3 regions of the Cobetia sp. 29-18-1 genome follow, and region 3 is predicted to be linked to each of the others. Evidence: predicted binding sites of a transcription regulator. Region 3 holds the regulator's gene; each other region holds the start of a gene.
The links. The regulator LexA, encoded in region 3, represses DNA repair genes until DNA is damaged. The targets are predictions, from matches to a motif close to TACTGTNTANNTANACAGTA.

Region 1: ruvC (crossover junction endodeoxyribonuclease RuvC) is a predicted target of LexA. The motif match lies at 2,351-2,370, and genes of this name have one in related genera.
Region 2: recN (DNA repair protein RecN) is a predicted target of LexA. The motif match lies at 4,673-4,692, and genes of this name have one in related genera.

Annotation. Positions count from the first base shown of each region.
Region 1 is NZ_JARWKS010000008.1:82,835-90,097, reverse strand. It holds gene QD208_RS08275 (zinc ribbon domain-containing protein) at 1-213, shown strand, start outside; gene aspS (aspartate--tRNA ligase) at 361-2,148, shown strand; gene ruvC (crossover junction endodeoxyribonuclease RuvC) at 2,429-3,007, shown strand; gene ruvA (Holliday junction branch migration protein RuvA) at 3,320-3,934, shown strand; gene ruvB (Holliday junction branch migration DNA helicase RuvB) at 4,175-5,218, shown strand; gene ybgC (tol-pal system-associated acyl-CoA thioesterase) at 5,215-5,649, shown strand; gene tolQ (protein TolQ) at 5,785-6,462, shown strand; gene tolR (protein TolR) at 6,477-6,923, shown strand; gene tolA (cell envelope integrity protein TolA) at 6,927-7,263, shown strand, end outside.
Region 2 is NZ_JARWKS010000015.1:49,911-57,173, forward strand. It holds gene QD208_RS12365 (esterase-like activity of phytase family protein) at 1-156, shown strand, start outside; gene dnaJ (molecular chaperone DnaJ) at 332-1,483, opposite strand; gene dnaK (molecular chaperone DnaK) at 1,653-3,575, opposite strand; gene grpE (nucleotide exchange factor GrpE) at 3,779-4,402, opposite strand; gene recN (DNA repair protein RecN) at 4,779-6,449, shown strand; gene fur (ferric iron uptake transcriptional regulator) at 6,656-7,078, opposite strand; gene bamE (outer membrane protein assembly factor BamE) at 7,157-7,263, shown strand, end outside.
Region 3 is NZ_JARWKS010000007.1:81,938-89,200, reverse strand. It holds gene pyk (pyruvate kinase) at 1-223, opposite strand, end outside; gene topA (type I DNA topoisomerase) at 997-3,639, shown strand; gene QD208_RS07415 (DUF6586 family protein) at 3,639-4,118, shown strand; gene QD208_RS07410 (hypothetical protein) at 4,371-4,610, shown strand; gene lexA (transcriptional repressor LexA) at 4,757-5,386, opposite strand; gene QD208_RS07400 (TetR/AcrR family transcriptional regulator) at 5,953-6,630, shown strand; gene QD208_RS07395 (L,D-transpeptidase) at 6,630-7,172, shown strand.

The DNA.
Region 1 (7,263 bases), on a different contig from region 3:
GAATACCACTGCAAGGCCTGTGGCCATCGGATGGACAAGTTGCAGAAGATCAGCGCTGCGCCACTGACGGAGTGCCCGGAATGCAAGACGGACCAGCTCGAGAAGCTGGTCTCCGCCGCCGGGTTCCGTCTGGCAGGCAGTGGCTGGTACGAGACGGATTTCAAGTCCGGCAGCAAGAAGAATCTGGCCGGTGGTAGCGACAGCACCGCCTGACACAGCTGGGATGGTGCGTCAGGCATCAGCGTGATGAGGGTCAAGGGCGCCCAGCGGGTACCCTTGACCCTCATCGCCAACGGCAGGCCCTCTGAGACAGATGCGCATCAGCGCGTCGATCATGAATTTGAGCAACAAGGAATCAACATGCGCAGCCACTATTGCGGCAAACTGAACGAGACCCTGATCGATCAGGATGTCACTCTGTGCGGGTGGGTGCACCGCCGTCGCGACCACGGTGGCGTCATCTTCCTCGACATGCGCGACCGTGATGGCATCGCCCAGATCGTCGTCGATCCGGACACCGTCGATGCCTTCGCCACTGCCGACAAGGCGCGCAGCGAGTTCGTGCTGCGTATCAAGGGCCGTATCCGTCTGCGCCCGGAAGGCACCCAGAACCCGAACATGCCGACAGGCATGATCGAAGTGCTGGCCAAGGACGTCGAAGTGCTCAACACCGCACAGACGCCGCCGTTCCAGCTCGACGACCACAACAAGGTCGGTGAGGAAGTTCGCCTCAAGTATCGTTATGTCGACCTGCGTCGTCCCGACATGATCGAGAAGCTGCGTCTGCGCTCGCGCATCACTCACAGCGTGCGCGCCCAGCTCGAAGCCCTGGGCTTCCTCGACATCGAAACCCCGATCCTGACACGTGCCACGCCGGAAGGCGCACGCGACTATCTGGTGCCGAGCCGCACCTACGCCGGCAGCTTCTTCGCACTGCCGCAGTCTCCGCAGCTGTTCAAGCAGCTGCTGATGGTCGCCGGTGTCGATCGTTACTACCAGATCGCCAAATGCTTCCGTGATGAAGACCTGCGTGCTGACCGTCAGCCGGAGTTCACCCAGATCGACCTCGAAGCCAGCTTCGTCGACGAGCAGGACATCATGGGCATGACCGAGACCATGATCCGTGGCCTCTACAAGGAAGTGCTCGATGTCGAGCTGGGCGACTTCCCGACCATGCCGTACTCCGAGGCCATCAGCCGCTTCGGTTCCGACAAGCCGGACCTGCGTATCCCGCTGGAACTGGTCGATGTCGATGACCTGATGAGCGGCGTGGACTTCAAGGTCTTCTCCGGTCCGGCCAAGGACGACAAGGGCCGTGTCGCCGCACTGCGTGTCCCGGGCGGTGCCAGCCTGTCACGCAAGGAAATCGACGCCTACACCAAGTTCGTCGGCATCTACGGTGCCAAGGGCCTGGCGTGGATCAAGGTCAACGAACGTGCCAAGGGCATCGAGGGTCTGCAGTCGCCGATCGTCAAGTTCATGGAAGACGTCGTGGATGAAGTGCTGGACCGCTGTGGCGCCGTCGATGGCGACATCGTGTTCTTCGGCGCTGACAAGGCCAACATCGTGGCCGAGGCCATCGGTGCGCTGCGCGTCAAGCTGGGTGAAGACCTCAACCTCTACACCCGCGAGTGGGCACCGCTGTGGGTCGTCGACTTCCCGATGTTCGAAGCCGATGCCAACGGCCGCCTGAGCGCGCTGCACCACCCGTTCACCGCGCCGTCCTGCACGCCGGAAGAGCTCAAGGCCAACCCGGAAGCGGCACTGTCTCGCGCCTACGACATGGTCATCAACGGCACCGAGCTGGGTGGCGGCTCCATCCGTATCCACGATCAGGCCATGCAGCGTACCGTGTTCGAAGTGCTGGGCATCGGTGAAGAAGAAGCGGAAGAGAAGTTCGGCTTCCTGCTCGACGCCCTGAAGTTCGGCGCGCCGCCCCATGGTGGTCTGGCCTTCGGTCTCGACCGTCTGGTGATGCTGATGACCGGCGCCAAGACCATTCGTGAAGTGATTGCCTTCCCGAAAACCCAGAGCGCCGGCTGCATGATGACCGACGCCCCGGGCGTGGTCAGCGGTGAGCAGCTCAAGGAGCTGAACATCCGTCTGCGTCAGAAGGTCAAGGTCGAGGACGAAAGCGGTCAGGCCTGATTCAGCGGCGCATGACCGAGAGAGTGACTGGTGGGGCCGTCTGGACTGATTCGATCAGACAAGGGCGGTCCCGCAGTGGCAGGTTTGTTCCTTTGGCCTGGTAGGCGAGGGGGCGAGCAAGCCCGACAAGGCGGTGCGAGACTGTTTGCTGGCGTTCACGTCAGGCAATGACAGTGTCGCACCGCCTTTTTTGTGGCATGGTGGCTGGTTATATACACAGTAAGAGCGATGGCGCGATGACGACAGCGAAGATGGAAGGTGTGAGAGACGAGGCGGCAGCATGATCATTCTTGGCATCGACCCGGGCTCACGTCTGACCGGGTATGGGGTATTGGATGTCTCTGCGGCCCAGCCTCGCTATGTGGACAGTGGCTGCATTCGCATGTCACAGGTCAGCCTGGATCAGCGCCTAGCGCAGATCTATGCCGGTATCAGCGAGGTGATCGCCCTGCATCGCCCCGCGGAATTCGCCATCGAGCAGGTCTTCATGTCCAAGAACGCCGATTCGGCGCTCAAGCTGGGCCAGGCGCGCGGGGCTGCCATCGTGTGTGCGGCCAATCACGGCTTGCCGGTGTTCGAATATGGGCCGCGGCAGATCAAGCAGGCCGTGACCGGTACCGGTGCCGCCGAGAAGTCACAGGTGCAGCATATGGTCACGCATACGCTCAAGCTCTCCGCCACGCCGCAGGCCGATGCCGCCGATGCGCTGGCCATTGCCCTGACGCATTGTTTCGCGCGTCGACGCCTGACGCCCGGCAATGATCAGCTGGAAGCCTTGGGGCTGGGGAATACCAGTCGACGCAAGGGAACCCGCGTGCGTCGTAGCAGCAGCTGGCGAGACTTCGAGCCCGACGCCTGACATGCCGTTGAGCGACAAATGCGGTATCGTGCTCAATTAATAGCGATTTTTCAGTCACTTGTAGAGTGTCTGCCGAGCCTGGCAGCAGTCGATTGCGTGATGCGCCAAGCCGCGTGGCATCAGGCTTCGTGCCATCACCCAAGATATGACTGTCAGAAAGATGCGACAAATTCGTCGTGACACTGGGACATGCCGCCTACGCTTCATCTTTGGTAGGCTTGCCCGCATTGTAACAATCCGTGCAGAGAATCGGGTCTGTGAGCAGCACGATCCCACCGAACACGTTCTCTGCCGAGCAAGGACAGCCGCAACATGATTGGACGCCTGACCGGGACATTGCTGGAAAAACAACCGCCGCAGCTGGTGCTTGACGTACAGGGTGTCGGTTATGAACTGGAAGCTTCGATGAACACCCTGTTGGGCTTGCCGGCCGTGGGCGAGCATTGCCAGCTTTACACCCACCTGGTGGTGCGCGAAGACGCGCAGTTGCTGTATGGCTTCGGCAAGGAGCCCGAGCGTCGTCTGTTCCGTGAATTGATCAAGATCTCCGGTGTCGGCCCGCGTCTGGCGCTGGCGATTCTGTCGGGAATGGAGCAGTCCGATTTCATTCGCTGTGTGCACGACGAAGACAGCCGGGCGCTGACACGACTGCCGGGCGTCGGCAAGAAGACGGCGGATCGCCTGATCATCGAGATGCGTGATCGCCTCAAGCATTGGACGCTGCCGGCGGATGATGGTCTGGATGAAATGGCGCGTGCCTCCCAGCCACAACCGCCGGTCACCCATCCTCTGGCGGATGCCGAAGCCGCGCTGGTGTCCCTGGGCTACAAGCCTGTCGAGGCGGCCAAGATGCTCTCCGGGCTCGAGACCGGCGCCTCCACGGAAGCGCTCATCAAGGCGGCGCTGGCGCGCAAGATGGCCAGCTGAAGCCCCGCCAGGGCAGCAAACATGCGCCCTATAGTTTCCGTGAAGGAAACGGCGCATCGTGATTGGATTTATTGACTAGGGGTTGGCAGGTTACTGGGGTAGAAAGTGCGCGCTTGAATGCAGATGCGCTAGATCGTTGCACCGCCCTGGCAAACCTTGCCACCTGCCACTGACGCACGTTCATGGCCCATGACCCGCGTCATGTGCGTGACCTGCGTCATCAGGAGTTGAGCAAGCATCATGATGGAGTCGGACCGACTGATCTCCGCGGCGACGCATGATCCGGAAGAGCGGATCGATCGCGCCAATCGGCCACGCACGCTGAGTGACTACATCGGACAGCCCATCGTCCGCGAGCAGATGGAAATCTTCATCAGTGCCGCACGAGGACGAGGCGATAGTCTGGATCACACCCTGGTCTTCGGCCCGCCCGGACTCGGCAAGACGACGCTGGCGCATATCATCGCCAGCGAGATGAGTGTCGATATCAAGTCGACCTCCGGGCCGGTGCTGGAACGGGCAGGGGACCTGGCAGCGATGCTGACCAACCTGCAGGAAGGCGATGTCCTGTTCATCGACGAGATTCACCGCCTGTCACCGGCCGTCGAGGAAGTGCTCTATCCGGCGATGGAAGATTATCAGCTCGACATCATGATCGGTGAAGGCCCCGCGGCCCGCTCGATCAAGCTTGAGCTGCCACGATTCACCCTGGTGGGCGCGACGACGCGCGCGGGGCTGCTGACGGCGCCGCTGCGCGATCGCTTCGGCATCGTCCAGCGCCTCGAGTTCTACGATATCGAGTCACTCACCGACATCGTGGCACGCAGTGCCAGGCTTTCCGGCATGGAAGTCGAGATGGAAGGGGCGCTTGAGATTGCGCGTCGTTCCCGCGGCACGCCGCGTATTGCCAATCGTCTACTGCGCCGAGTGCGTGACTTCGCCGAAGTGCGCTCGGATGGTCGCTTGACGCTGGAAGTGGCCGACAAGGCGCTCAACATGCTCAATGTCGACAGCCACGGCCTGGATCACATGGATCGTCGACTGCTGTTGGCGATGATCGAGAAGTTCGATGGCGGGCCCGTCGGGGTCGATTCACTGGCGGCGGCCATCGGGGAAGAGCGCGATACCATCGAGGATGTGCTGGAGCCCTATCTGATTCAGCAGGGTTTCATGATGCGCACGGCGCGTGGGCGTCTGGTCACACGCTCGGCCTATCTGCACTTCGGGATCACCCCGCGTGAAGAGCAGGCGCGCCTGGGACAGGAAGGAAATGACGCGTCATGACATCTGAAGGCGCAGGAAATACGTTGAAGGGTGAAGCTGCATGTTTTCACCATACTGTGCGCGTCTACATCGAGGATACTGATGCCGGTGGCATCGTCTACTACGTGAATTATCTGCGCTTCATGGAACGCGCGCGCAGTGAATGGTTGCGAGCGAAGGGCTTCACGCAGCAAGCCTTGCTTGAAAAAGGCATTCAGTTGGTAGTACACAGTGTAACAAATCTTTATCTTCGTCCTGCGCATCTGGATGACCTGCTGACCGTGACGGCAACGGCAGGCGCCTTGCGCGGTGCACGCTTGACGTTCACCCAGAAGGCGCTGCGCGGTGAGCAGATCTTGAGCGAAGCGGAAGTCGTGATCGCTTGCGTCGATGCCACGACGATGCGCCCCAGACGCTGGCCCGGGGAATTGCTTGCGGCTCTTGAGGTCTGAGATCACAAGGCGCAGTTGAGGCCGCTGCCAGCCAGGTGCCGAGACGCCAGGCTGATGAACAGATTATTTATCGTGTCACTGATTGACGGTGGCACAGACTGAACCAAGTAAAGAGGGATTTCCGTGGAAGATTCGATGTCGATCATTTCGCTGTTCGTGAACGCCAGTCTGGTCGTTCAGGCAGTCATGTTGCTGTTGCTGGCAGCTTCCATTGCATCCTGGGTGGTGATCTTTCAGCGCGGGATGGCATTGTCCCGTGCCAAGCAGGCTTACGCGGCCTTTGAAAAGCGCTTCTGGTCCGGGGTCGACCTCAATCACCTCTATCGTGAATTGCCGACGGATGAAGAATCCACCCCGGGCGCCTCTGGCGTCTTCCGTGCCGGCTTCCGCGAGTACAGCCGCCTCAAGCCCAAGTCCAGCAATGCCGATGCGGTAATGGATGGTGTGCAACGCAGCATGCGCGTCACGCTGTCACGTGAAGAAGAGCGCCTGAACGTTCATCTCCCGTTTCTGGCTACGGTCAGCTCCGTCAGCCCCTATGTCGGCCTGTTCGGTACCGTGTGGGGCATCATGGGCTCCTTCCAGGCACTGGGTACGGCTCAGCAGGCAACTCTGACCACCGTCGCCCCCTGGATTGCCGAAGCACTGGTCGCGACCGCCATGGGCCTGTTCGCGGCAATTCCGGCCGTCATCTTCTACAACCGTCTGGCCAGCCGTGCTGATCAGCTGCTGGGTCGCTATGAAGACTTCGCCGAAGAACTTCACTCCATTCTGCATCGTAATCTGCACGGTCGTGGCAGCAACGACGCTTGAAGGGAGGCGAGTCAATGAAAGGACCGTATAGCAGAGGCCACAAGCGCAAGCTGTCCTCCGAGATCAATGTGGTGCCCTTCATCGACGTCATGTTGGTGTTGCTGGTCATCTTCATGATCACCGCGCCGATGATGACGCAGGGGGTTCAGGTCGAATTGCCCAAGGTCACCTCCAAGCCGATCGACAATCCCGATGATGTGACGCCATTGATCGTCTCGCTGGATGATAGCGGCAATTACTACATCGACCTGGGGTCGGATGAAGACAAGCGCACGCCGGTGGCGCTGGACGAACTGGGCAGCAAGGTCGCGTCCATCGTGGCCGAGAAGCCCAAGACGCCCGTGCTGGTCAAGGGTGCCAAGACAGCGCCCTACGGCGATGTCATGGGGCTGATGAGCACGTTGCAGGGTGCCGGTGTCCCCAATGTCGGGCTGATTTCAGAACCACCGACCGAGGGCTGATGGATGAGTCAGCCAGAGATAGAACAGCGGGTCGGGTTGGGATTGCCTGTGGTGCTGGCCGTTGGCCTGCACCTGGGTATCCTGATTCTGACTCTGGTGAGTTGGCCAGAATCCGAACCGGAGAAGACCAACACCACCATCGTCAACGCAACACTGGTCAGTACCGAGACCACGACCAATCAGGCCCAGCAGGCGAAGTCCAGCAAGGCGCGTGATGCGGCCGAAGAATCCGATCAGCGCCAGAGCGCCAAGGAAGAGGCGGCCAGAGAGGCAGAGCTTGCAGCGGAACAGCAACGCAGCGCCGCCGAGGAAAAGGCGGCTGCCCAGAAGGCGCAACAGC
Region 2 (7,263 bases), on a different contig from region 3:
TGGTCGCTGGACAACTTCGAAGGGCTGACGCATCTGGAAGGCAATCGCTTCCTGATGATCTCGGATGACAACTTCAGCAGCTTCCAGACCACGCTGCTGAGCTGCTTTGCCGTCATCGAGCCAGAGGCCTTCACGGCTGAATCAGCTCCGGAGTAGCCATGCCCCGGGCTGTGCTACTGGACTGAGCTACCAGAATGAGTCACCGGACTGAATTGCTTGGCTGAGCCACCGAGCCTGAAACGCGAGAGCCCCGCACTCGACAAGTCGAGTGCGGGGCTCTCTGGCATGAAGGCCATCCACGGGGCTGACCCGCAGACGGCAAGGCGAATGCCTATGGCTTCATGTCTTCGAAGAACTTCTTCACGCCATCGAAGAAGCTGTTCTCCTTCGGTGAATGGCTCTTGCCGGTATCACCGAGGCTCTGCTGGAACTGACGCAACAGCTCCTTCTGCTCTTCATTCAAGCTGACCGGGGTCTCGATGACCACCTTGCACAGCAGGTCCCCGGCGGGGCCGCCGCGCACCGGCTTGACGCCCTTGCCGCGCAGACGGAACAGCTTGCCGGTCTGGGTCTCGGCCGGAATCTTCAGCACGACACGTCCGTCGAGGGTCGGCACATTGAGCTCACCGCCCAGCGCCGCATCGACGAAGCTGATCGGCACTTCACACTGCAGGTGACGACCATCGCGCTTGAAGATCTCGTGCTCGCGCAGGTTGACCTGCACATACAGATCACCTGACGGCCCGCCGTTGACACCGCCCTCGCCTTCGCCGTTCAGGCGGATGCGATCGCCGGTGTCGACGCCCGGCGGAATCTTGACCGAGAGGGTCTTGGATTCCTGGACGCGGCCTTCGCCGTGACACTTGCGGCACGGCACGCTGATCTTCTCGCCACGACCGTGGCAGGTCGGACATGCCTGCTCGACCGCAAAGAAGCCCTGCTGCATGCGCACCTTGCCCATGCCATTGCAGGTCGGGCAGGTTTCCTTGCTGGAACCCGGCTCGGCACCATCGCCATCGCAGTGGCCACAGGCCGCCAGACGCGGCACGCGGATATCGACCGTGGTACCGGCAACCGCCGATTCCAGATCGAGATCCAGGTTGTAACGCAGGTCGCTGCCGCGCTGCGGAGCGTTCGGATTGCGACGACCACCGCCGCCACCGAAGATGTCACCGAAGACATCGCCGAACACATCGCCGAAGCCGCCGGCACCACCACCGCCAAAGCCGCCGCCACCGAAGCCACCGCCGCCCTGACCATCGACACCGGCATGACCGAACTGGTCATAGGCGGCGCGCTTGTCAGCATCGGACAGCACTTCGTAGGCCTCAGAGACTTCACGGAACTTCTCGGCCGAAGTTTCATCATCCGGGTTGCGGTCCGGGTGATGCTTCTGGGCCAGGCGTCGGTACGCCTTCTTGATGTCCTTGGTGTCGGCGCCACGCTCGACACCAAGCACTTCGTAATAATCACGCTTGGACATGGATCAGGTCCGCCTGGATTGCTGGCAGCCTGAGGCTGCCGGTCTGTTCTGGAATGCCGGTTGTCACCGGTGGCTCGCGGCTAGCGCAGGGCGCCACCGATGCAAACGACAACGCGGGACACCTTCACAAGGCTCCCGCGCTGTCATCAGACGTCGTTCAAGAAATCCCTCAGGACTTCTTGTCGTCGTTGACTTCCTCGTACTCGGCGTCAACCACGTCGTCGTCCTGCTTCTTGCCAGCCTGACCTTCGGCAGCCTGCTCACCCTGGGCGCCCTGCTCGGCGTAGAGCTTCTGCGCCAGGTTGCCGGACGCTTCGGTCAGTGCATCCAGCTTGGCCTGGATCGCATCCTTGTCGTCGCCTTTCAGGGCTTCTTCCAGCTCGGAGATCGCCGTCTCGATGGCTTCCTTCTCGCTGGCTTCGGCCTTGTCACCGGCTTCGGTCAGGGTCTTCTTGGTCGCGTGAATCATGCCGTCGGCCTGATTGCGCAGCTGGACCATTTCCTCGAACTTCTTGTCTTCGTCGGCGTTGGCTTCCGCGTCACGCACCATCTGTTCGATCTCGTCGTCGGACAGGCCGCCGGAAGACTTGATGACGATGGACTGTTCCTTGCCGGTCGCCTTGTCCTTGGCGGACACGTTCAGGATACCGTTGGCATCCAGGTCGAAGGCGACTTCGATCTGCGGCACGCCGCGCGGTGCCGGCGGAATGTCGGCCAGGTCGAAACGACCCAGAGACTTGTTCTGCGCGGCCTGCTTGCGCTCACCCTGCAGGACGTGGATGGTCACCGCGCCTTGGTTGTCGTCAGCGGTGGAGAACACCTGAGACTTCTTGGTCGGGATGGTGGTGTTCTTCTCGATCAGCGGCGTCAGCACGCCACCCATGGTCTCGATACCGAGGGTCAGCGGGGTCACGTCCAGCAGCAGCACGTCCTTGACGTCGCCGCCCAGCACGCCGCCCTGAATACCGGCGCCGACGGCGACCGCTTCATCCGGGTTGACGTCCTTGCGGGCTTCCTTGCCGAAGAACTCGGCCACCTTGGACTGCACCAGCGGCATGCGTGTCTGACCACCGACCAGGATGACGTCGTCGATCTCGGAGGCGGACAGGCCGGCGTCGGACAGCGCGGTCTGGCACGGCTTCAGGGAGCGTGCAACCAGATCGTCGACCAGAGACTCGAGCTTGGAACGGGTCACCTTGACGTTCAGGTGCTTCGGACCGGTGTTGTCAGCCGTGATGTACGGCAGGTTCACGTCGGTCTGCTGAGCGCTGGACAGCTCGATCTTGGCCTTCTCGGCGGCTTCCTTCAGACGCTGCATGGCGAGGTTGTCGCCGGACAGATCGATACCGCTGTCTGCCTTGAACTGGTCAACCAGGTAGTTGATCAGGTGCATGTCGAAATCTTCACCACCCAGGAAGGTGTCGCCGTTGGTGGCGAGCACTTCGAACTGGGTCTCACCGTCGACGTCGGCGACTTCGATGATGGAGATATCGAAGGTACCGCCGCCCAGGTCGTAGACCGCGATGGTCTTGTCACCACGAGACTTGTCCATGCCGTAGGCGAGGGCTGCGGCAGTCGGCTCGTTGATGATGCGCTTGACGTCGAGACCCGCGATGCGGCCGGCGTCCTTGGTCGCCTGACGCTGGGAATCGTTGAAGTAGGCCGGCACGGTGATGACGGCTTCGGTGACTTCTTCACCGAGGTAGTCTTCCGCGGTCTTCTTCATCTTCTTGAGGATTTCCGCACTGATCTGCGGCGGAGCCATCTTCTTGTCTTTCACCTGCACCCAGGCGTCGCCGTTGTCGGCTTCGACAATCTTGTACGGCACCATCTTGATGTCTTTCTGAACCACATCATCCTTGAACTTGCGACCGATCAGGCGCTTGACCGCGAAGAGAGTGTTCTCCGGGTTGGTCACTGCCTGACGCTTGGCCGACTGGCCGACCAGAATCTCGTTGTCGTCGGTGTAAGCGATGATGGACGGTGTGGTGCGACCGCCTTCAGCGTTTTCGATGACCTTGGTTTTCTCGCCGTCGAGCACTGCCACACAGGAGTTGGTAGTACCCAAGTCAATACCGATGATGCGTCCCATAATCGTATACCTCGAATCTGTTGCTAGCCTGAAAGATAAGTCTGGATGTCGGCACCTTGTGTCGGTGCCTGAACTTGTTTCTCTAGATGGGGTCGCGTGTCAGGGTTTCAAGACCCGGCCGGGCAAATTTTCCCGGACCGGATCGCCCTGAGCCCCCACAGGGCGCGATCCAACGCCTATCGGGCGTCGGGAGCGCGCAGGCCTCAGGAGGCCTTGCTGACTGCCACCATCGCCGGACGCACCAGGCGGCCATTGAGGGTGTAACCCTTCTGCATCACGTCGATGACGCTGTTCGGCTCCGCGTCCGGGGACGGCACCATGGCGACAGCCTGATGGTATTCCGGATCGAAGGGCTCGCCGTGCGGATCCAGCTGCTCGACGCCTGACTTGTTCAGGGCATCCAGCTGCATTTTCAAGGTCATCTCGATGCCTTCGACGTGGGTCTTGGCCGCTTCGTCACCCGACATGGATTCCAGTGCCTTCTCGAGGGAATCCACCACCGGCAGCATTTCCTTGACGAACTTCTCCAGCGCGAACTTGCGCGCCTTCTCGGCGTCCTGCTCGGCACGACGGCGCGCGTTCTGCGCATCGGCAGCCGCACGCAGCGCCTGGTCCTTGGCTTCCTTGACGGCCTGCTCAAGCTCTTCGACCTGGGCGGCCAGCATCTCGGCTTCCGGGTTGTCCACCAGAGAGCCTTCGGCGCCGGTATCGTCGGCATCCAGTACGTTGTCGATCACTTCACCTTCCGGCGTTTCCGGCTGCGGCTCGGCATCGCGAGCGGCACGCTGAAGCTCTTCATCCATCGGGGTCTGCGGGTCCTGAGCCATGCTGATCTCCTGCGGGCCGGCGTCTATGCGCCATTGCCCTGATTCGTGGCCTGCTGAGCTTGTCGCGAAGCATCACGCGTACTGGCTGACAGACAGGCCATGAGTTGCCTTGAGAGGCAGCAAGGCCAGGCCATTGCTGCCGACTGAAAGTGTCAGTGCCTCTATATGGGGACAGCACATCGCTTCTCAAGCCTTGCCGCGGGCTTTTCTCCCCACTGAGTCCGGCATGGATTGAAGGCCACCCGAACGTGCTGTATAAAAAGCCATGTTCACTGTATAAACATACTGTATGGCGACACCGTAGCCCGCCCATCGAGTCCGGGTCCGCTGATGTTCTCCCAGCACGGCGTACGTCAAAGCCCCCTCGGAGGTAGTCATGCTGCTGCAACTCGCCATCCAAGATTTTGCCATCGTCGAAACGCTGGAGCTCGATTTCCGCCGCGGCATGACCGCCATCACCGGCGAGACCGGTGCCGGCAAGTCCATCCTGCTCGGCGCCCTCGGCCTGTGTCTGGGCGAGCGCGCCGATGCCGGCAGCGTGCGGCATGGCGCCGACCGCGCCGACCTCATCGCGCGTTTCGATATCAGTGAGCTTGGCGGTGCCCGTCAGTGGCTGGATGAGCGCGAACTGGGCAGCGACGACTGCCTGCTGCGTCGCGTCATCACTGCCAGCGGCCGCTCCAAGGCCTGGATCAACGGCACGCCCTGCACCATCGCCGGCCTGCGCGAGCTGGGCGAGCACCTGATCGACATCCACTCCCAGCACGCCCATCACTCCCTGCTCAAGGAAGAGACGCATCTGCGTCAGCTCGACGAATATGCTGGCCTGGAGACTCAGGCTGCCCAGTTGCGCGAGGACTTCCGTCACTGGCAGGAGGCGCATCGTCGTCTCAAACGCATGAGCAATGATGGCGATGAGGTGCGTGCACGTCGCCAGCTGCTGCGCTATCAGGTCGAGGAGCTTGATGAACTGGCGCTGTGCGAAGGAGAGCTGGAAGCCCTGGAGCAGGAGCAGGAAACGCTGGCCAATGCCGAGCAGATTCTGGCCGAGGCGCAGTCCGCCGCCGAATGCTGTGATCACGACGAAGAAGGTGCGTTGCCACGCCTCAACCAGGCCCTGGCGCGCCTGGCACATCTGCCGGGCAACGAGCATGGCTCACTGGCCAGTGCACTGGGTATGCTCGAGGAAGCGCGCATCCAGATAGAAGAAGCGGCGCGTGAACTGCATCGCTTCGTGGAAGTCACCGAACTCGATCCCGAGCGTCTGGCCTTCGTCGATGAGCGCCTGAGCCGCATTCACCAGATCGCGCGCAAGCATCATGTGATGCCGGACGAGCTGCATGGCCTTCATCAGCGCCTGAGCGAAGAACTCGACGGCCTGGGTGGCGATGAGGAGGCCATCGAAGCCTTGCGGGAAGAAGTGGCTCAGCGTCGCGAGGCATGGAAGGGGCTGGCGAGTGAGGTAAGCGCCAAACGCGCCACTGCCGCCCCGCAACTGGCCAGCGACATCCAGGACCAGCTGGCCTTCCTCGGCATGGGCAAGGCCACCTTCGAGGTCGCCATCGAGGCGCGGGAGCGCCCGCAGCCCGAAGGCATGGAACGCATCCACTTCCGCATCAGCGCCAACCCGGGCCAGCCGCCACGTGCGCTGGCCAAGGTGGCCTCCGGCGGCGAGCTCTCGCGTGTGTCACTGGCGATCCAGGTCGTGGCCGCCAGTCGCTCGACCATCCCCAGCCTGGTCTTCGATGAAGTCGATGTCGGCATCTCCGGCGCCACCGCCGAGATCGTCGGTCAGCTGCTGCGTCGCCTGGGCGACAAGGGCCAGGTGCTGACCGTCACTCACCTGCCGCAGGTCGCCGCACAGGCGCATCAGCACCTGCATATAGAGAAGCAGGCCGAGAAGGACACGACCCGCACCCACATGGCGCTGCTGGATGAAAGCGGTCGCGTGCGCGAGCTGGCACGTATGCTGGGCGGCATTCACCTTTCCGAGCAGACCCTCGCCCATGCCCGCGAGATGCTCGGCGCTGCCGACAGCCGCCACTGAGCACTGCCGCCAAAGCCGCCGTCGCCGTTCATGCACTGCCAGCGACGTCCATTCGTCCAATGACGCTCCTCAACAAGACGAACGCCAGAGTCATGGATTGAGGAAACATGAACGCCAGATACACGAACGGCCGCCCTCAGGGGCGGCCGTTCGTGTATCTGGCCGGAGAAGGCTCTCCGGCCACGTCATCCCTGACGCAACCCGCGTCAGCTGTCGCTCTTGTCGCCCTTGGGACGCACGTAGAGCACTAGCGCATGCTCGACCAGCTCATAGCCGTGCTCCTCGACGATCTCGCGCTGACGGCGCTCGATCTCGGGATCACAGAACTCTATGATCTCGCCGCTGTCCAGACATACCATGTGGTCATGGTGTTCTTCCTGGGACAGTTCGAAGACGGCGTGACCGCCATCGAAGTTGTGACGCATCACCAGTCCCGCTGTTTCAAACTGGGTGAGCACACGATAAACCGTCGCCAGACCGACATCTTCGCCAGCCTCAAGCAACGCCTTGTACACGTCCTCGGCACTCAGGTGTCGATCCGTCGATTTCTCGAGGATCTGCAGGATCTTGACTCGCGGTAGGGTTACCTTGAGTCCCGCCTTGCGCAGTTCATGGTTCTGATCGGCCATGCTGGGGTACTCTTCGCAGTCGCTTGATGTATCAGGTATGATCGGCCAAGGCAAAACGATAGGGAATCTTCAGGGCAAATGCAAAACTTGATCAAAACAGTCGCCTTTTGCAGCGCCCTGTCGCTGCTCACCGGGTGCAGCTACTTCAGCGTCTACAAGCGCGACCTTCCTCAGGGCAACCTGAT
Region 3 (7,263 bases):
GGTCGCCCAGTACGGCGACGCTGCGGCCCTGTGCGGCGGCAGCCTGACGTACGGCCTCGGCGCGCATGCGGTGGTCTTCGGGGCTACCGTGGGAGAAGTTGAGGCGTACCACATCGACTCCGGCACGAATCATCGCGTCGAGCACACCCGGCTTGTCACTGGCAGGGCCGAGAGTGGCGACAATCTTGGTGCGGCGGATCGGGCCGTTGAACGCGTGCGGCATGAAAGCATACTCCTTGAACACTGGCGTGATGGACTGGCTGAAAACGCAAACCAGGTTGTTGTCATTTTACTACATTGAAGGCTGAAAGGGAGCCTGTCGAGTATCGTCGGCTGTCGTTGTCCATTCTCGTGATCACGATCGGGACTGCAAGGGGTGACGTGAAGTATGCCGAGCGATTGTTGCGAATACGTTGTCGCGGGTACGCGGACATGGGCTGGGGCGTCAGGGTATGCCGCGCTGCGCCATGCGGGCGCGGCCCGTCATTTCGAGGCCTGACGGCCAGGCGTCGCATGCTCTCTGCGGCAGTGTCGTGGTGACCGCCCCGTCACGCCAATGTCCGCCGGCTGGCTTTCACTGACAGCCATTCCAGTGCTACCTATATAGTGGCAATACCCTGCTGAGCGAAATTTCCGCGCATCGGCCCAGCGCAGAACCCTGTACCGGCCCCGTGTATCGGGCCCGTTGACCGCTGCCATGCGCTGATGACCTATGCTCAAACCCGGCTCGAATGCCGGATTGCCACGACCACATGCCTGAAGGCTGTCGATGTCATTCGGCGCAAGCCGCATGCTGACATGGCGGGTGGCATGGCATGTCTCGAGGCTGTCGCAGAGGCGCCCTGTCGAGCCGCCCTGACGAAGCGTCAGTCTCAACATTGCTGGTCAGCGCTGAAATGCTGGGGTAGGGTAGGCGCATTTTTCGGCTGGGACAAAACCCAGCGCGACGAGTCATTCGCCGGCGCAATCAGCGCCGGCCAGGAGATGCGAGCAACCATGGGCAAGTCACTGGTGATCGTCGAGTCGCCCGCCAAGGCCAAGACCATCAACAAGTATCTCGGCAACGACTTCGTGGTGAAGTCGAGTGTCGGGCACATCCGCGACCTGCCGACCAGCGGAAGCGGCAAGCAGGCCACCGACCCCAAGGAACGTGCCCGTCAGGCGGCGGAGACTCGCAAGATGTCGCCCGAGGTCAAGGCGGCTCACAAGGCGCAGAAGGCCAAGACCCAGTTGATCCGCCGCATGGGGGTCGACCCGGAGAATGGTTGGGAGGCGCATTACGAGATCCTGCCTGGCAAGGAAAAGGTCGTTTCCGAGCTGACGCGTCTGGCCGAGAAAGCCGACACCATCTATCTCGCGACGGATCTGGACCGCGAAGGTGAGGCGATTGCCTGGCACCTGCGCGAGACCATCGGTGGCGACGATTCGCGTTACAAGCGCGTAGTGTTCAACGAGATCACCAAGAAGGCGATCACGGCGGCCTTCGATGAGCCGGGCGAACTGAAGATGGACCGCGTACATGCCCAGCAGGCACGCCGTTATCTGGATCGCGTCGTCGGCTTCATGGTCTCGCCGCTGCTGTGGGCCAAGGTCGCTCGTGGCCTGTCCGCCGGGCGCGTGCAGTCGGTTGCCGTGCGTCTGATCGTCGAGCGTGAGCGCGAGATCCGCGCCTTCATCCCCGAAGAGTTCTGGGATGTCCACGCTGAGCTGGCCGCCGCCAGTGGTGAAGCGATCCGTTTCGAGCTGGCGCGTCAGGATGGCAAGGCCTTCCGTCCGACCAGCGAGAAGGAGACGATGGATCGCATCGCGGCGCTGCGCACGGCCAAGCTCGCGATCACCAATCGTGAAGACAAGCCGACGCGCTCCAAGCCGAACGCGCCGTTCATCACCTCGACCCTGCAGCAGGCGGCCAGTGGTCGTCTCGGCTTCTCGGTCAAGAAGACCATGATGATGGCCCAGCGTCTCTACGAGGCGGGTTACATCACCTACATGCGTACCGACTCGACCAATCTGTCGGCGGACGCGGTGGCCACGGCGCGCGACTTCATCAGCGAAGAATACGGCAGCAACTACCTGCCGGAAGCGGCCAACGTCTACTCCAGCAAGGAAGGCGCCCAGGAAGCGCACGAAGCGATTCGTCCTTCCGAAGTGTCACGCCGCGCCACCGATCTCGCCGGTATGGAGCGTGACGCCGAGCGTCTGTATGAGCTGATCTGGCGTCAGTTCGTCGCCTGTCAGATGCTGCCGGCCGAATACCTGTCCTCCACGCTGACCATCGAAGTGGATGGCTACGAGCTGCGCGCCAAGGGCCGTGTGCTCAAGTTCGACGGTTACACGCGTGTCATGAAGCCGATGGGCAAGAAGGAAGAGGACCAGTCGCTGCCGGACCTCGCCATCGGCGAGAAGCTGGACCTGGTCGAGCTGCAGCCGCTGCAGCACTTCACCAAGCCCACGGCGCGTTACACCGAGGCCAGCCTGGTCAAGGAGCTGGAGAAGCGCGGTATCGGTCGTCCGTCCACCTATGCCGCCATCATCTCCACCATCCAGGACCGTGGCTACGTGGCGCTGGAAAACCGTCGCTTCTATGCCGAGAAACTGGGCGACATCGTCACCGATCGCCTCAGCGAGTCCTTCAAGGACCTGATGGACTTCGGCTTCACGGCGCGCATGGAAGACTATCTCGATGAGGTGGCCAACGGCGGGCGCAACTGGCGCGAGCTGCTGGACACCTTCTACGCCGAGTTCAAGGCCGAGCTGGACCACGCCCAGTCCGAAGAGGGCATGCGTCCCAACCAGCCGGTGCCGACGGACATCGCCTGCCCGACCTGTGGGCGTGAGATGCAGATTCGTACCGCCTCGACCGGGGTCTTCCTGGGCTGTTCCGGCTACAACCTGCCGCCCAAGGAGCGCTGCAAGACCACCATCGATCTGCTGCCGGGCGATGAAGCCGTGGCGGCCGATGCCGGTGAAGATGCCGAGACGGATGCGCTGCGCGCCAAGCGTCGCTGCCCGATCTGCGCCACCGCGATGGACAGCTACCTGATCGATGAGCAGCGCAAGCTGCATGTCTGCGGCAATAGCCCGGACTGTGTCGGTCACGAGGTCGAGGAAGGTCAGTTCCGCATCAAGGGCTACGATGGCCCGGTGATCGAGTGCGACAAGTGCGGTTCCGACATGCAGCTCAAGACCGGGCGTTTCGGCAAGTACTTCGGCTGCACCAACGAGAATTGCAAGAATACCCGCAAGCTGCTCAAGTCCGGTGAGGTGGCGCCGCCGAAGATGGACCCGATTCCGATGCCGGAACTTGCCTGCGTCAAGGTCGAGGACCACTACGTGCTGCGCGATGGCGCCAGTGGCCTGTTCCTGGCGGCCAGTCAGTTCCCCAAGAATCGCGAGACGCGTCCGCCGCTGGTCAAGGAGCTCAAGGCGCATGCCGACGAGCTGCCGGAGAAGTATCACTTCATTCTCGAAGCCCCGGATCAGGACCCGGACGGACGTCCGGCGCAGATTCGCTTCTCGCGCAAGGTCAAGGCTCAGTACGTCATGACCGATGAGGAAGGCAAGGCGACCGGTTGGAAGGCGACCTACGACAACGGCCGCTGGGTCGTCGAGGACAAGCGCAAGGGAGCCAAGAGCTGATGAGCCAGCGTGCCCGTACCAATCAGCTGCTGTATCAGGCCGAGTTGCTGCTGGCCCAGTCAGCAGCCTCTGGCGACGATGAGCATGCCGTGGCGCGTCGCATGGCCGGTGAAGAGGGCGCGCTCGCCCTGCTGGAGCTGGCGCTGGCGTCATTGCTGGAAGAGTGTGCCGTGACGGCGCGCTGGCCAGAGGGTAGCTGGCGCGAGCGCCTGGCGTCGCCGCCGACGCCCATCGCCGAGGTCGAGCAGCTGCGCAGCCTGCTGGAGCATTCCGACAGCTGGTTGTCTGAGCTGGTCGCGGATGTGACCCGCCTGCATGAAGAGGGCGGCGTCGCTCGCCGCGAGGAATCGCGTTCGCGTGGTGATGGTCTGATCATCGCGGCAGCCTCGAGCGCCTCGCTGGCCGAGCGTCTCAGTGCCGCCATCACGGCATTCAAGGCGCTGCTGCCGCAGCTGCGCGAGTCGAGTGTCGAGTGGTAGGTCAAGGCGTTGATCTGGTGCTGCACGCTGGTGATGACTGGCGCATGGCAATCGGGTGACGTTTCGCCTTCACGGGTGCTAGACTGATCGCATTGTGGCAAGCCCTGCATTCTCCGGTACGACCATGGCTCTGGCTGTGGTCGTACTTTTTTCTGCGTCGCTGATGGCAACGCGGTGCCGGGCTTGCCAGCCGTCGCGCTGACGATTACAACGACGCCGGTATCTCGCGAGATGCCGTGCAGGAGGAATGACGTGTCCGATCCCGCCGTACTTGAAATTGTGCAAATGGAAGATGGTGAAGTGATTCTGCGCGCCGCGGAAAGCGAAGGTGAGCCGCTGCTCAGCATTCGCATTTCGGACGAGGCCGCCGATCTGCTGCGTGACAATCGTTTCGAGGTCGCGCGTGAGATGATCGACCACGCCATCACCCGGACTCGCCTCTGGGATGGCGAAGAAGACGAGGACGAGCAGTCAGAAGGCATCGTGCACTGATTCATCGCTCGCGCTTCGCGCACAAAAAAACCCGCCTCGAGGCGGGTTTTTTTGTGCAATGCGTGCGGCTTTTCTGTTGCTCAGAGCTCTGCGAGAAAGGTGCTGCTGGGCATAGCTCGTTGCTCAAAGCGCTGCTGGTCAAGGCCTCAGTGCAGGCCGCCATCGCGGATGACGCCCACCCCGAGACCTTCGATCTCCAGGCTGTCCGTGCGCAGGTCGACCTTGATCGGCGAGAAGTCCTCGTTCTCGGCTTCCAGCCACACGTAGTGCCCGTCACGGCGGAAGCGCTTGACGGTGACCTCATCCCCCAGACGTGCCACTACGATCTGTCCGTCACGCACGCTGCTGGTGCGGTGCACGGCCAGCAGGTCGCCTTCCAGAATTCCCACGTCCTTCATCGACACGCCGCGCACGCGCAACAGGTAGTCGGCAGCCGGCGAGAAGTAGTCGCTCGGCAGCGGGCAGTGACGGTCGATATGCTCGCTGGCAAGAATCGGACTGCCGGCGGCCACTTCCCCGATCACCGGCAGGCCATCGTTGGCGCTGTCGTCGACGTCAGCCAGCGACGGCACGCGAATGCCGCGAGAGGTGCCCGGCACCATCTCGATGGCGCCCTTGCGCTTGAGGGCACGCAGATGCTCCTCGGCAGCATTCGGTGAGCGGAAGCCCAGCGCCTGGGCGATTTCGGCCCGCGTCGGCGGGTAGCCAGAGGACTTGATGGTCTTGATGATGAAGTCGAAGACATCCTGCTGGCGCGGAGTAAGCGGCTGGGTCATGGCATTGCCTTTGGCCTGGGCGGCATCTTGAGCTGACGGCACGGGGTGTGCATCCATACAACTGTCATTGTATCCAGTCATGGCGGTCATGCAAGGCATCGTGGCTTGCGTGGTGGCCTCAAAGGGCAGGTAGTCGCCGAGATATCGCTGTCTGGCGACTTTTCGTGCTGATATCCGAGGCATTCTTTCTTGATGGGAATGTCTGGAAGTGAATGCCTGGAGGTGAATGTCTGGTGGTGAATGTCTGGAAGTGAACCCGGCCTGGCGCTGGCGGGGTGGTCAGTCACCCAGCTAGGCGAGCCCTTGAATCGGCACGGTCAGCGTTGAGGGAATATCAGGCTTGGCTAAACCTCTGGCGTTTGAAACGCGAGAGAATTGTCAGTCATGGCATGGCGCGCTAGAATCAAAGTGTTTCAAACGAATGTTCGTCGATGGCGGTGCTCACGGGTGCCGTGATCGAACGTGCCTTGCGGTGAACATGCACCACCTCATGAGAGAGTCGCCGCGCGGGGCTTGCGCCGTGACCTACGACTCCAGTTCTTTTCTACCTGACAAGGGTTCCGCCCATGGCCCAGACCGATACCGTTACCCGCATCCTCGATACTGCCGAGGTGCTGTTCGCCGAGCGCGGCTTCGCCGAGACCTCACTGCGTAACATCACCAGCAAGGCCAAGGTCAATCTGGCGGCGGTGAACTACCACTTCGGCTCCAAGAAATCGCTGATCCAGGCGGTCTTCGCACGCTATCTCGACCCGTTCAGTGAGCGCTTCCACGCGGCACTCGACAGCGTCGAGCAGCAATACGCCGGGCGTCAGGTGCCGCTGGAGGTCCTGCTGGAGGTGATGGCGCGTACCGTGCTGGAGGTGCCGGCCGAGCGCAACAGCCTGCGTACCTTCATGCGCCTGCTCGGGCTGGCCTATACCCAGGGGCAGGGCCACATGCGACGCTATATCCGCGAGCATTACGGCACGGTCTTCAGCCGCTTCGCCGAGCTTCTGAAGCTGGCGACGCCTGATCTGCCGGACAACGAGCGCTTCTGGCGCCTGCACTTCATGCTCGGCAGCGTGATTTTCACCTTCTCGGGCCTGGATGCGCTGCGCGATATCGAGGAAGCCGAGTACGGCCATCACACCACGGTGCGTGAGCTGATCCAGCACATGCGTCCGGTGGTGGTCGCGGCGATGGCAGCGCCGTTGCCGGCCTCGCTCGGAGATGGTGAGGCGGTCACCCAGGCGGCCAGCTGATGGCCTGCTGGGTAGCGGTGGACCTCTCGCGCCAAAGCCTTGAGATACGCAATGACGCGCCGAGTGGCAGTCGTGATGCGCCGCCCCCCGCGGCTGACCCTGAGGCGCTGGTGCACGCCTGCGCGATCTCCAGCGGCCTCAACGGTATTGGCGAGCTCGACGGCAGCGGTTGCACGCCAACCGGCTGGCATGTGATTCGAGCCGCCATCGGGGCGGGCAATCCGCGTGGCGCCGTCTATCGCGGACGGCGCTTCACGGGCGAGGTGTTCACGCCCGAGCTTGCCGCGGAGCATCCTGAGCGTGACTGGATCCTGACGCGCATTCTGTGGCTCAGCGGCCGCGAGCCCGGCGTCAATCGTGGTCGCAATGCCCGCAGCGAGCGGGTCGATAGTCTGCGCCGCTACATCTATTTTCATGGCACGCCCAGCACGGAGCCCATGGGGGTAGCGGCGTCCCACGGCTGCATTCGCTTGCGTGATGACGACCTGCTGCGACTCTTTGCCGAGGCTGTGCCCGGCACCCCGGTACTGCTGCATGCCTGAAGGCGCTGGTGCCCGAGTCTGATACCCTCCATGAGCTGTCACCGGAATCTGCGTGACAGCCCCTTGCCGGGGCGCAGCTGGCCGCGACTGT